Regions from separate parts of the Bartonella sp. MM73XJBT genome, predicted to be linked through region 1. Evidence: predicted binding sites of a transcription regulator. Region 1 holds the regulator's gene; each other region holds the start of a gene.
What was found. Region 1 encodes LexA, which represses DNA repair genes until DNA is damaged. Its sites were predicted from a motif close to TGTTCNNNNTGTGTTCNG; they were not measured.

Region 1 (4,916 bases):
AATGCATCATGACTTTTACAGCATGAAAAAGTTGCATATTTCGAAATAATAAAAAGAACAGGAAATGTACAAAAACAGTCAACTTGAGTTAATAAAGAATCAAAAAAGTAACAAATAGATCAATGCTATGATTCGTTTTATAATTTAATGTATAGATCAAAAGAAAGTATAGCTTTACCGTAAGAGAGGTATTATACTCTCTTCATGAGAAATTTAACTTTCGTGAAATATTGGCAAATAAGTTATCGTCTCTATTAAATGAATGTAATACTATTTATTTTAATTCTTTATGATAGAAATTACAATATAATTAAAATTATTTTTGAAAGAGATATAACTATTTTTATTAAATTGATTATAGGATTTATTTTACGATAATATTTTTTATTTAAAATCTTAAAAGATATTTTGAAATATTTTTCATTCTATGAATAGTAGTAAATTTATTATTATCTATTATAATAGAGAAAATATATTAAATTTAATTAAAGTAAATTAAAACATAATATTTAAATTTTATCTCAAAAAATATGTATAATATTTGCAAATATATTTATTTTTTCTTATTTGGGATGCTTATGATTGGAATATTGAATGCTAACATGTAAACAATATGAGCTACTGTTGTTCATTCATAATCATATGAAAGAAACTGGCATTCCTCCCTCCTTTGATGAAATGAAAATTGCCTTGGAGCTTTCTTCAAAGTCTGGCATTCATAAACTTATGATAGCTTTAGAACAACGAGGTTTTATACGTCGTTTGCCAAATCGAGCCCGCGCAGTTGAGGTGATACGACTTCCCGATAAAATAACATTTAATCTTTCTTTAGCGCGTAAACTTTCTCCCACTATGATAGAGAAAAATAAAAGAAAAATATCAAAAAACTTTACTGATTTTAGTAACTTCGAGGCAGAAGAAAAAAAGAATGTTACTATTCCCATTATGGGCCGCATTTCTGCAAGTATACCGGTCTCTGCTTTATTACAACAAATAGATACGCTTTCTTTACCACAAGATATGATTAACTCAGGTGAGCACTATGCTTTAGAAGTCAGAGATGATTCTATGATTGAGGCTGGTATTCTTGATAAAGATACTATAATTGTTAAATGCCAAAGTACAGCAACATCAGGTGAAATTGTTGTGGCGTTCATTGATAAAGAAGAAGCAACTTTAAAACGTTATCGACGTAAAGGAGCCTTTATTGAGCTAGAATCGGCAAATCCTCACTACGAAACACGCATATATGGATCTGAGCGTGTGCAGATACAAGGTAAACTTATCGGACTTATTCGCAAATATTAAAAGATAAAAAACTACTGAGCACGTTCATACATTGATCAAAAAATGATTTGATAATTTTGTTATTGTGCCATAATCAGTAATAATACATATTCACTCAATAAAATTTTTGAGCAAGAAAATGAATAATTTTCTAATAAATTCTATTGCATATGTATTAAAGATAAAGAGCCTTTTTATTCTTTATAGATAGTAAAAACAGCAGATAAAATGTAATCGTTATAAAATTACAGGATTGATTAATGGCAGCACCTCGTATTAGCTTTGTCTCCCTCGGATGTCCAAAAGCATTAGTAGATTCTGAGCGAATTATTACCAGACTCCGGTCTGAAGGTTATGAAATTTCACGGAAGCATCAAGGAGCCGATGTCGTTATTGTAAATACCTGTGGGTTTCTTGATTCTGCCCGAAATGAATCATTAGCTAATATTGATGAAGCTCTCAAAGAAAATGGAAAAGTTATTGTAACGGGGTGTCTTGGTGCTGATCCTGATGTTATTCGTCAAGCACATCCTCATGTATTAGCCATTACAGGGCCACAAGCCTATGAAAGTGTTATAGAAGCTGTTCATACAGCAATTCCCCCAGTTCATGATCCCTTTATTGATTTAGTTCCCCCGCAAGGTATTCGCTTAACACCTCGCCACTATGCTTACTTAAAAATTTCTGAAGGATGTTCTAATCGATGTAGTTTTTGTATCATCCCTACTCTGCGCGGTAATCTTACTTCACGCCCCATCAATGAAGTTCTTCGTGAAGCCGAAAAACTTGTACAGGCAGGTGTAAAAGAGCTCTTGGTTATCTCTCAAGATACCAGTGCTTATGGCATTGATCTTAAATATCTCGAAAGTCCTTGGAAAGATCGTATCGTAAAAACCAAATTTTTTGATCTTTGTCGCGAACTGGGTGATATGGGAATTTGGATACGCATGCACTATGTCTATCCTTATCCTCATGTGGATGAAGTTATTGAGCTTATGGCTGCTAAAAAAATTCTTCCGTATTTAGATATTCCTTTTCAACATGCATCACAAACTGTTTTACGTAATATGAAACGCCCTGCTGTTATGGAAAAAACAAATCGTAGAATTGAAAACTGGAGAAAAATTTGTCCAGATCTCACCTTACGATCAACATTTATTGTTGGTTTTCCAGGCGAAACAAATGAAGATTTTAATATACTCCTCGAATGGCTAGAAGAAGTAAAAATTGAACGTGCTGGATGCTTTAAATATGAAGAAGTAAAAGGCGCTGTTGCAAATGATTTGGGATTAGAAAGTCTTTCTGAAGAAGTGAAAGAAAAACGCTGGCATCGCTTTATGGCAAAACAACAACAAATTTCCACCCATCTTTTAAAGAAAAAAATCGGAAAAAGGCTTCAAATTCTCATTGATGAAAGTCAAGGAAAAATTGCTAAAGGTCGTAGCCAATATGATGCTCCAGAAATAGATGGTGTTGTACATATATCATCACGACGCCCCCTCCGTGTTGGTGAATTTGTCACTGTCAAAATCGAAAAGTCAGATGCTTATGATCTCTATGGTATTGCAGTTTAAAGAGAAAGCTAGAGTTATTGTGCTAAAAAATTCAGCTTTATAATAAGCTTTTGAAATCAAAAATATTTTTATCGAGCAAATGACTTGGACGAACATTTGTGAGAGCACGAATCATAGTGTCTTTACGTCCTGGCATTCTTCTTTCGATATCCTTTAACATTTCTTTCATTGCATTGCGTTGTAAACCATCTTGGCTACCACAAAGATTGCAGGGAATAATAGGAAATTGCATTGCTTGTGAAAATTTCTCCATATCTTCTTCAGCTGCGTAAACAAGAGGACGCAAAACAAAAAGATCCCCTTCATCATTCATAAGTTTTCCAGGCATAGCTGCTAATCGGCCTCCATGAAATAAATTCATAAAAAACGTTTCTAAAACATCATCACGATGATGTCCAAGAACTAATGCAGAACATCCCTCTTCACGTGCAATACGGTATAAGTTACCACGCCGTAACCGCGAGCAAAGCGAACAATATGTTTGTGTCTCTGCTAGTTTATCTGTAACAATGGAATAAGTATCTTGGTATTCAATACGATATGGAATTTGATAAGAGGTCAAAAAATCTGGAAGAACATGTTTTGGAAAGCCTGGTTGTCCTTGATCAAGATTACAAGCTAGAATTTCAATAGGTAAAAAACCACGCCACTTTAAATCCAAAAGAAGCGCGAGTAAACCGTAAGAATCTTTTCCACCTGATAAAGCGATAAGCCATTTTTTTCCTGAAGAAAGCATGGAAAAATCATCTAATGCTTGCCGTATGTGACGTAAAAGTCGTTTACGCAGCTTATTAAACTCTACAGTTGAAGGAGCTTTCCTAAATATCGGATGACAATCATCGGCAGCTGGTGATGTGATTTCTCTGGCTAAAAAATCAGTTTTCTCTACATTCTTTTGCATTGTTTGATATTCGACTGAACTATTATCCATAATATCATATCCTGCACAATAAAGAGCTTGTTCTATAAGAATGATAGAGAGAAGGACAGAGAGGTTACACAGTATAAACCGATACGCTGTGGAGCCGTAAGATGAAAATAAATGGCGCTATAGAAGCCAATTGTTATAAAATATAACAATAAACTTAATATAGCACCATCCATAAGAATTATTCATTAGCTTTAAGGACTATAAAGCAAATTCCGAGCATATAATCAAAAGCAAAAGAGCAATACTCCCATAAAGAATTTAACGAGAATAAAACTCAACAACCAAATTGGGTTCCATTTGCACAGCATAAGGAACATCTGCAAAAGCAGGAACACGTGTAAAGATTGCTTTCATCTGTTTATGATCGGCTTCAATATATTCAGGCACATCGCGCTCTGCTAACTGCACAGATTCCAACACCAAAACAAGCTGTTTTGACTTCTCACGAACTTCAATAACATCACCTGGTTTACAACGATATGATTGAATATTTGTACGTCGACCATTAACATTGACATGACCGTGATTGATAAATTGGCGAGAAGCGAAGATGGTTGGCACAAATTTTGCACGGTAGACGACAGCATCTAAACGCGATTCCAACAGTCCGATAAGATTTTCACCAGTATCACCACGTCGACGAGCAGCTTCTGCATAAGTTTTACGAAATTGCTTTTCTGAGATATCACCGTAAAAACCTTTTAATTTCTGCTTAGCACGCAACTGTACACCATAATCAGAAAGCTTACCTTTTCGGCGTTGTCCGTGCTGCCCTGGACCATAATCACGACGATTTACAGGAGATTTCGGACGTCCCCAAATGTTTTCTCCCATCCGACGGTCAATTTTATACTTGGTTGTTTCGCGTTTACTCATCGCATTTCCTTTTAAAATAGAAAACAAGATCTCATATAAGATCTCAAGGAAACGCGCCCTCCTCTGCCTTCAAATAAAAGACTGACAGGACATCTTTAACATTAAATATGCAAAGTTACCCACGGGACACGTCAATTCACGCTATTTTCTCAAGAGAAAAAGCTAAAAGAACTTCTATTAATCTTACACCCCAAAGTCAACTCCTTTCATGATATTTAAGCAAAATCTTTGTAATAAGCGCTCTGTTG
Region 2 (3,840 bases), on a different contig from region 1:
GGGGTTTTAGACTGTACATCACCCTCATTTAGACACAATACGCCTAAGTACAGCAATGTCATTAAATACGATTTGCATCACTTTGTCAACACAAAAATAACACATATTGATAAATTTAAAGGGAATCTGTTAAACAGATAAAGTGTATATTACGTATATTAAAGGTAAAAATGATGTTTATAAAAAAATCTTTATTTAGAAGCGTATTAAGTATCGCACTTTTGATAACGTATCTTATATCCCCTTCAAATGGATATGCTAATTCCAATGAGTTCTTCTGTTCAAAAGAAATTATAGAACGAGAGAGTGCGATCCGTAAGTATATGTTTGATGTAGATAACTGGTGGGAAAGCGCTTTCCGCAACTCTTTATGGTTCGCAAATACTTCGCGTATAGCAAAGCATAAACTTGAACAACATGCCAACATGATGCAACAATGGCACGATATAATTATAGAACGAATGCGTTTATCGCGTGTTTTAACCGAGGGTATGACAAATGAAATAACGGAAATGAAAAATTTAATTAAGGCAAGACAATCTAAAAACTATACAGACATATCAGAAATTCTGGAACGTCTTTCCGGAATTCGAAATTTTATGGCTAGTAATAGGAAAGAACTTGAAAAACTAGACTATCAAATGGAAATACTATATAAACTTTTAAGGGATATCCGTTAATAATTACATGATTTTTTGAAAAATATTTTGAAGAGCATTAAGAGCGATATGCAATGATCTATAAAAAGCGAAAGAGGCAGCAAGCCACCTCTTCGCACCTGACCCCTTTTACAAGGGAGCGGTCACTGTTTTGTTACAGCGCCGTTATTTCCAATATTTATAAAGCGCATTAAGAACGACACGTAGTGAGCTTACAAGATGCGGTAATTCTTGATCCTCTATAACAAGGTACTGTAGCGCAGCGTAAAGATTGTACTGTCTATAGAGATGTTGCGCTTCTTTTATTACCTCTTGCGTATTTAAAAATCGTTCTGTTGCAAATTCTACCCATTTGTCTCTTGCTTTATCATCTGCAGATGATGGCATTTCGTCATAAATAGCATTAGGCAAGCCTTTTGCACAAAGGTAATCATTTCTTATCTGTAGGTACTGTTGTGCGGCGTCATATTGCTCTTGTGTAAGCACACCTTGTAAACACAGCCGCCCTATATAGGTACCAGAAAGCGGATTTTTTGCCTCTTGTAAGCTTAAACAGAAGCGCTTTGCACGCATTTCTATTGCCAATTTATCAACGGCTTCACGAGGCGCTTTTGCTCGTGATATACGACCATTAGCTTCTCTTATCTTCCCTTTAATCTTAGGGCGTCCCCTCTTTTTATTTTTTTTCACTCATACCCTCTTAAAAAGGAACGCTGTCATTTGGTACTGTAGGCATATCAAGAGGTCTGTGAAAGCTTCTGTCATAAGGGGACGACTGCTCTTGATCATCATCATTTTTGCCATCTAAAAGCTTTAAGTCGCCTTTGTATTGTGGCAAGACAATCTCTGTTACAAAACGTTCAACACCGTTTTTATCTTGCCATTTACGGGTTTGTAACTGCCCCTCTATATAGACCTTGCTGCCTTTATTAAGATACTGAAGTGCTATTTTTGCCAAATGTGGATTAAAAACCACAATGGAATGCCATTCTGTCTTTTGGATTTTCTTATTGGTTGCCTTTTCTGTATAGCTCTCAGACGTTGCTAAACGAAAATTGACCACCTCACCACCTGATGGCATTGTTTTGCTTTCGGGATTAGCCCCTAAATAGCCAATTAAAATCACTTTATTTAACATGCGGTTTATATCCTTTTATGGGGGAAATGACACGTAACAACAAAACAAATTTACAACTGACAATAGTATAACACATTACGGGTTGTATTTACAAACGCAAATTATTGTAACCTATTGAATCTACAATGTGAATCCTATTTTTTATTTTTTAAATGGCTTGCCTTTTTACACAGATTGTTTAATATAGAGATATTCGTCCACTCTTGGATAATGGAATAACAGAAAGCGTGTAAAAAAGCCGTGTCGATTAATTTTGACGCGGTTTTTTTATTGGCTATTCTTTGCTTTTCTTAAGATTTGAGCATTCAAAAGCAAGGTTATGATAAGGTGATATAAAAAAACCTTGCCATCTCAAAAAGAGGGACAAGGTTTTCAGTTTCTTAAATCGATTTCTATATTAGCATAGCCTGTTTTAAGATGCAAATAGAATTAAAATACATTTGCCTTTATCCACAATATGTAGTATTTTATTTGACGCTAGTATGCATTGCAAAACAACAAAATGAAAGCCGTGTCAAAATCAATTGGCACGGCTTTTTTTTGATACTTAAGATAATAAATGTTTTTAATCTAGAGAACGGTTAAAAAACAACGCTAGAATAACGTTGCGAATTAAGTATAGCATGATCTGTTTTATGATGCAATTTGATAAAAACGCCATTGCGTTTATACACAAAATATGTAATTCATTAATCGTTTTCATAATGAATTGTCCTTGTCAATAATGGTTTTTAATAAAAGAAGCCGTGTTTTAAATGACGCGGCTTTCTTTTAATTCTATCTTTTAGACGCCACAGCCGCTTTAATCAATTCCTCTACAGTCTTTATCTATCTACAAAAGGATATTAAACCTGTAGAAATCTCTTTTCTTCCTGTAACCCATGCCCCCAAAATAAGTTGCGTATCTCCAAAAACACGCGCCCTGCCACCAATAATTGCCTTTCCATAAGCACGTACATTACCGTAAACCTTCGCAAACCCATTAACACACGCCTCATCACAAATTATTGCATTTTCAAAAACCTTCGCATGCCCCCAAACCATAGCAGCATTATAAACCTTGGCATCATCACCAACCCAGCAATTGCCATCATGTGATAAGTTGTATTCACTTTCAATAAAGCCCCCTAAATCTCCTTTTTTAACACTTCCAAAACTTCTTAAAGCTTTAATGCGATAAAGTGTTCTAACTCTACCATAGAGATGGTCTTTAACTTCTTTTATTTCATCAGTAAGTTCATATTTTTTAGATACAGTTGTATTGGTCATAGGTCGCTCCCTAATCTAATATTCGTTAATTTTTTAAATGAGATGAGATGTTTTAAAGGAGGCGCCCCCGCCGCGCCCGCGCCGTTATTTAAGCTGTTTTCCTATGAGGACTACACATAACAAAGCAAATTTCACCAGCAGGAGAAAGGCGTTCTGTATAAACATTCTTCATTGTGTCACCACAAATATTCTTAGTAACAATAGCCATGCCACATGCATTGGCATTTTCATAAACATGCACTTTACTTACAATTTTTGCACTATCGAAAACATGGGCATTATCATACACATGGGCATTGGCAAAAACCTTTGCTGAATCGTAGACGCGAGCATTACCATATACAAAACCACCAACACCTGCATTGCCATAAACCTGCGCATTTTCGTAAACACGACCAGGGCTCACAACAATGGCCTGATCACCAACCCAGCAATTACCATCATGGGAAAGATTTTCTTCAGATTCAATATAGCCACCAAGTTGACCAGCTTTAACATCACCAAAATCTCTTAACGCCTTAATGCGATAAAGTTTTTTACCCTCACGAAGAATTGTTTGATTGGTGAGTTGATATTTTGGAGATGTTTTTTGATTTTTAACTGTAGCGTTCATGCTAGTAATCCTTATCAATGAAGTTTTTAATTAACAGCCCATAAGGGCGTCGGGTGCTAGCAACACATTGATTTATATATATAATTTACTGTTCTGCATGTTGAATTAAAGACCCGAATATAGTAAGGTTTTCTCATTCTAAACCCTCTCAGATTGAATCA
Region 3 (4,916 bases), on a different contig from region 1:
GTCACGCCAATATGTGGCAATTGGAATATGAACGTGATGGTATGTATATTCGCCAATTTATTCGCTGAGGTTTTTTTTGAATAAAGATTTTTTTACTTCATCTTCTCATCTCCAGGTTCATAAAAATCGGCCGCTTGCAGAAAAAATGCGTCCTCGTTCTCTTAATGATGTCGTAGGACAAAATCATTTACTTGGAGAGAAGGGAGTACTGTCACGCATGTTGGCAGCCGGTTCCATGAGTTCGATGATTTTTTGGGGACCTCCAGGAACTGGGAAGACAACGGTTGCACGCTTGTTGGCACTTGAAACAAATTTCGTTTTTGAGCAAGTTTCTGCTATTTTTACTGGAGTTTCAGAGCTTAAGAAAATTTTTGAAGTTGCACAGACGCGTTTTATGTCCGGATGTCAAACACTTCTTTTTGTTGATGAGATTCATCGGTTTAATCGTGCGCAGCAGGATAGTTTTCTTCCTGTTATGGAAGATGGTACTGTCATTCTTATAGGGGCAACCACACAGAATCCTTCCTTTGAACTTAATGCTGCTCTTCTTTCCCGTGCTCGTGTTTTGACATTTCTTGCACATGATCATGAAGCTTTGGGCATGCTTTTAAAACGTGCTGAAGAGGTGGAAGGAAAGATTCTTCCTGTGAGCGATGATGCTAGGGATATTTTGATAAGGATGTCTGATGGTGATGCACGATCAGTGTTAACATTGGCAGAGGAGATTTGGTCTGTTGCACGAGAGGGGGAGATATTTGATGCTATCGCTTTGCAAGAAGTTATTCAGCGTCGTGCACCGATTTATGATAAAGGGCAGGAGGGACATTATAATCTCATTTCAGCATTGCATAAATCTGTTCGGGGATCTGATCCTGACGCTGCGCTTTATTATTTAGCACGTATGTTTGATGCCGGTGAAGATCCTCTCTATATTGGGCGCAGATTGGTGCGTATGGCTGTTGAAGATGTTGGTTTGGCAGATCCACAGGCTCTTGTCATTTGTAATGCAGCAAAAGATGCTTATGATTATCTAGGCTCGCCAGAGGGAGAATTAGCTTTAGCGCAAGCATGTCTTTATGTTGCAACTGCACCAAAATCAAATGCAACATACCTCGCCTATAAAGCAGCTATGCAGTGTGCTCGCCAAAATGGTTCTTTGCCTCCTCCTAAACATATCCTAAATGCGCCTACAAAATTTATGAAAGAAGAAGGATATGGGCGTGATTATCGTTATGACCATGATGAACCAGATGCGTTTTCAGGACAGGAATATTTTCCTGAAAAACTTGGGCGGCAGAGCTATTATCAACCCGTTGAGCGTGGTTTTGAGCGTGAGATTGCTAAGCGTCTTGAATGGTGGAAGAAATTGCGCCAAAAACGAGCCGATCAAAAATGAAATTTCCATTGAGATAAGGTCTTTATGACAACAGAGCTTATTTTACATCCGTGATGTGATGGTCATTCTATTAACAGTTTAGGTTATGCTTTAAACAGGTATCATTTTTTCGAAAGAGAGTAAAAAACTTTCTTTTTTTGTATAAAAATTTATATACGCTTAAAACTTAAGTTTAAGAAATATTTTATCTCGCTTTCATTCATGAGCTGCTTTGTATAAGAAGCATGAGAGTGGCTGTGTATAACGCACTGTCTTTAATTTTTTTTCTTTTTTCGCAGAGAAGATATAAATCTACTGAGTTTTGCTCCTTTATGGGAGGTATTTTATTGGAGAGTATTTTGTGTCATAAGATTAAGGAATGGCAAATTCTTTTAGTGTTGGTCATGGGATGTTGTCGACACAATGTGGGGAGTGGAATGAAATAGTCTGTGAACATCTAAACTCAAGACTTTAGTTAAGTTAAAATAACAGTGTACACTTTGTGTTTGGTTATTATGAATCGTCAAGGATATAATCGTGGATAAAACAAAAGCTCTCGATGCTGCTCTCGCTCAAATTGAACGTTCTTTCGGTAAAGGCTCCATTATGCGTCTTGGGCAAAAGGAGCAGGTTGTTGAAATTGAAACAATCCCAACGGGATCTTTGTCCTTGGATATTGCTTTAGGGGTTGGTGGATTACCGAAAGGGCGTATTGTTGAGATTTATGGACCAGAAAGTTCTGGAAAAACAACATTAGCTCTTCATGCAATTGCTGAAGCACAGAAAATTGGTGGAATTTGTGCTTTTATTGATGCGGAGCACGCTCTTGATCCTATTTATGCACGCAAGCTTGGTGTTGATTTAGAAAACTTATTTATTTCTCAGCCAGATACGGGTGAACAGGCGTTGGAAATTACAGAAACATTGGTACGTTCTGGTGCTGTTGATGTGCTTGTTGTTGATTCTGTAGCAGCTTTAACACCACGTGCAGAAATTGATGGTGAAATGGGTGATGCTTTACCTGGATTGCAAGCTCGCTTGATGAGTAAAGCTTTGCGGAAACTTACAGCGTCCATTTTCCGCTCTAACTGTATGGTGATCTTTATTAATCAAATTCGCATGAAAATTGGTGTGATGTTTGGTTCTCCTGAAACAACAACAGGTGGAAATGCCTTAAAGTTTTATGCCTCTGTTCGTTTAGATATTCGCCGTATTGGCTCCATTAAAGATAGAGATATGATTGTTGGCAATCAGACCCGTGTTAAAGTGGTCAAAAATAAATTGGCACCTCCATTCAAACAAGTTGAGTTTGATATTATTTATGGTGAAGGTATTTCTAAATTAGGTGAGTTGATTGATTTGGGAGTTAAAGTTGGTATTGTGGAAAAATCTGGATCTTGGTTCTCTTATAATTCTCAGCGTTTAGGACAGGGGAGAGAAAATGCGAAGCAGTTTTTACGTGAGAACGCGGAAATCGCTGCAGAAATCGAGACAGCTTTGCGTCAAAATGCTGGTTTGATTGCCATTGAATTGCTAGAAAATGCAGGGGCAGATACAACAGAAAGCGATGAAGTCATTTGATGGGACGTTTTTTTAGTGTCATTGCTTCATTTTAAATTTTTCTATTTTTATTTGTTCAAGTTTTTAACTATAAGATCGTTTATTTCTCATTTTTTAAGCAAATATTCCACTCTTTGATTAAATTGACTCCAAGCTTGGCAAAGAGGATATTTAATAAGGGTGGTTTTTGCTTTTAGTATTTTGTGCTGTATTTTGCAGGTGTTGATATGAATAGCGTTAAGAACATACGATCAACTTTCTTAGATTATTTTCGTCTTCATGGGCATGTGGTTCTTTCTTCTAGCCCACTTGTTCCACGGAATGATCCCACACTTATGTTTACAAATGCAGGAATGGTACAGTTTAAGAATGTTTTTACTGGACTTGAACAGCGTTCTTATAAAAAAGCAGCAACGGCGCAAAAATGTGTTCGTGCGGGTGGAAAGCATAATGATCTTGATAATGTTGGCTATACAGCACGCCATCATACATTTTTTGAGATGCTGGGCAATTTTTCTTTTGGTGATTATTTCAAAGAAGAGGCCATTTTTTTATCATGGAATCTTTTAACAAAAGAATTTTGTCTTCCCAAAGATAAATTGTTGGTGACGGTTTATCAGAGTGATGATGTTGCGACACAGTTATGGCGTAAAATCTCCGGTCTTCCAGACAAAAAAATTATCCGTATTGCAACGGCAGATAATTTTTGGTCGATGGGCGAAACTGGTCCCTGTGGTCCTTGTTCAGAGATTTTTTATGATCATGGTGATGAAATTTGGGGAGGTCCTCCTGGAAGTGTAAATGAAGAGGGCGATCGCTTTATTGAAATTTGGAATCTTGTCTTTATGCAATATGAACAGCTTGACAAGGAACAGCGTATTGAATTGCCTCATCCTTCTATTGATACAGGTATGGGATTAGAACGTATCGCTGCTGTTTTACAGGGGGTGCATGATAATTATGATATTGATCTTTTTCGTGCGTTGATTGCTGCATCAGTGGAAATTACAGGAGTTGAGGCAACTGCTGATTTTATGGTGAGCCACCGTGTCATTGCGGATCATCTGCGTTCAACGGCATTTTTGATTGCCGATGGTGTTCTTCCTTCCAATGAGGGAAGGGGATATGTTTTACGGCGTATTATGCGTCGTGCTATGCGTCATGCTCATCTTCTTGGTGCTAAAGAGCCCTTAATGTGGCGTCTTTTGCCTGCTTTAATTCGTGAAATGGGACAAGCTTATCCTGAGTTGGTGCGCGCTGAATCTTTGATTTCGGAAACTTTGAAATTAGAAGAAATGCGCTTTCGCAAGACTCTTGAACGAGGACTTGGGTTGTTAAATGAAGCAAGTACTCATCTTAAAGAAGGGGATGATTTAAATGGTGAAGTTGCTTTCAAACTTTATGATACCTATGGTTTTCCACTAGATTTGACGCAAGATGTTCTTCGGCGTCGTGGAATATCTGTTGATGTTGATACCTTTGATAAAGCGATGGAACGCCAGAAAGAGGAAGCGCGTGCCAATTGGTCTGGTTCTGGTGAAGCTCAAACAGAGGCAATTTGGTTTTCTGTTCGTGATCAGGTAGGAGCGACAGAATTTTTGGGTTATGAAACAGAAAAAGCCAAAGGTATTCTTACGGCTCTTGTGCGTGATGGTAAGATTGTTTATGATATTTCTTCAGGACAGAAGGCTATTCTTGTTGTGAATCAGACACCTTTTTATGGTGAATCTGGTGGGCAGATCGGTGATAGTGGTATCATTGCTGGTGAGAACTTTGTTTTTGAAGTGCATGATACACAGAAAAAGGCTGATGGGGTTGTTATCCATATTGGAGAGGTTCAAACTGGTCAGGCGGTGCTGTCTGATTGTGTAGATTTAACCGTTGATGGTGTTCGGCGTAAGAAAATCCGCGCTAACCATTCTGCTACTCATTTATTGCACGAAGCTTTACGTCAAGTATTGGGATCTCATGTGACCCAGAA

Region 2: a site for LexA is predicted at 1,838-1,855, ahead of ssb (single-stranded DNA-binding protein). Genes of this name have one in related genera too.
Region 3: a site for LexA is predicted at 1,868-1,885, ahead of recA (recombinase RecA). Genes of this name have one in related genera too.

The regions. Positions count from the first base shown of each region.
Region 1 is NZ_JAQISY010000002.1:134,057-138,972, reverse strand. Features, by position in the region: gene lexA (transcriptional repressor LexA) at 595-1,308, shown strand; gene rimO (30S ribosomal protein S12 methylthiotransferase RimO) at 1,548-2,861, shown strand; gene ttcA (tRNA 2-thiocytidine(32) synthetase TtcA) at 2,899-3,792, opposite strand; gene rpsD (30S ribosomal protein S4) at 4,051-4,668, opposite strand; gene murI (glutamate racemase) at 4,852-4,916, opposite strand, start outside.
Region 2 is NZ_JAQISY010000034.1:17-3,856, reverse strand. Features, by position in the region: gene PVV69_RS08205 (hypothetical protein) at 171-680, shown strand; gene PVV69_RS08200 (hypothetical protein) at 825-1,349, opposite strand; gene ssb (single-stranded DNA-binding protein) at 1,360-1,797, opposite strand; gene PVV69_RS08190 (hypothetical protein) at 2,626-3,066, opposite strand; gene PVV69_RS08185 (hypothetical protein) at 3,155-3,679, opposite strand.
Region 3 is NZ_JAQISY010000014.1:16,114-21,029, forward strand. Features, by position in the region: gene PVV69_RS05940 (DegQ family serine endoprotease) at 1-68, shown strand, start outside; gene PVV69_RS05945 (replication-associated recombination protein A) at 77-1,396, shown strand; gene recA (recombinase RecA) at 1,913-2,956, shown strand; gene alaS (alanine--tRNA ligase) at 3,163-4,916, shown strand, end outside.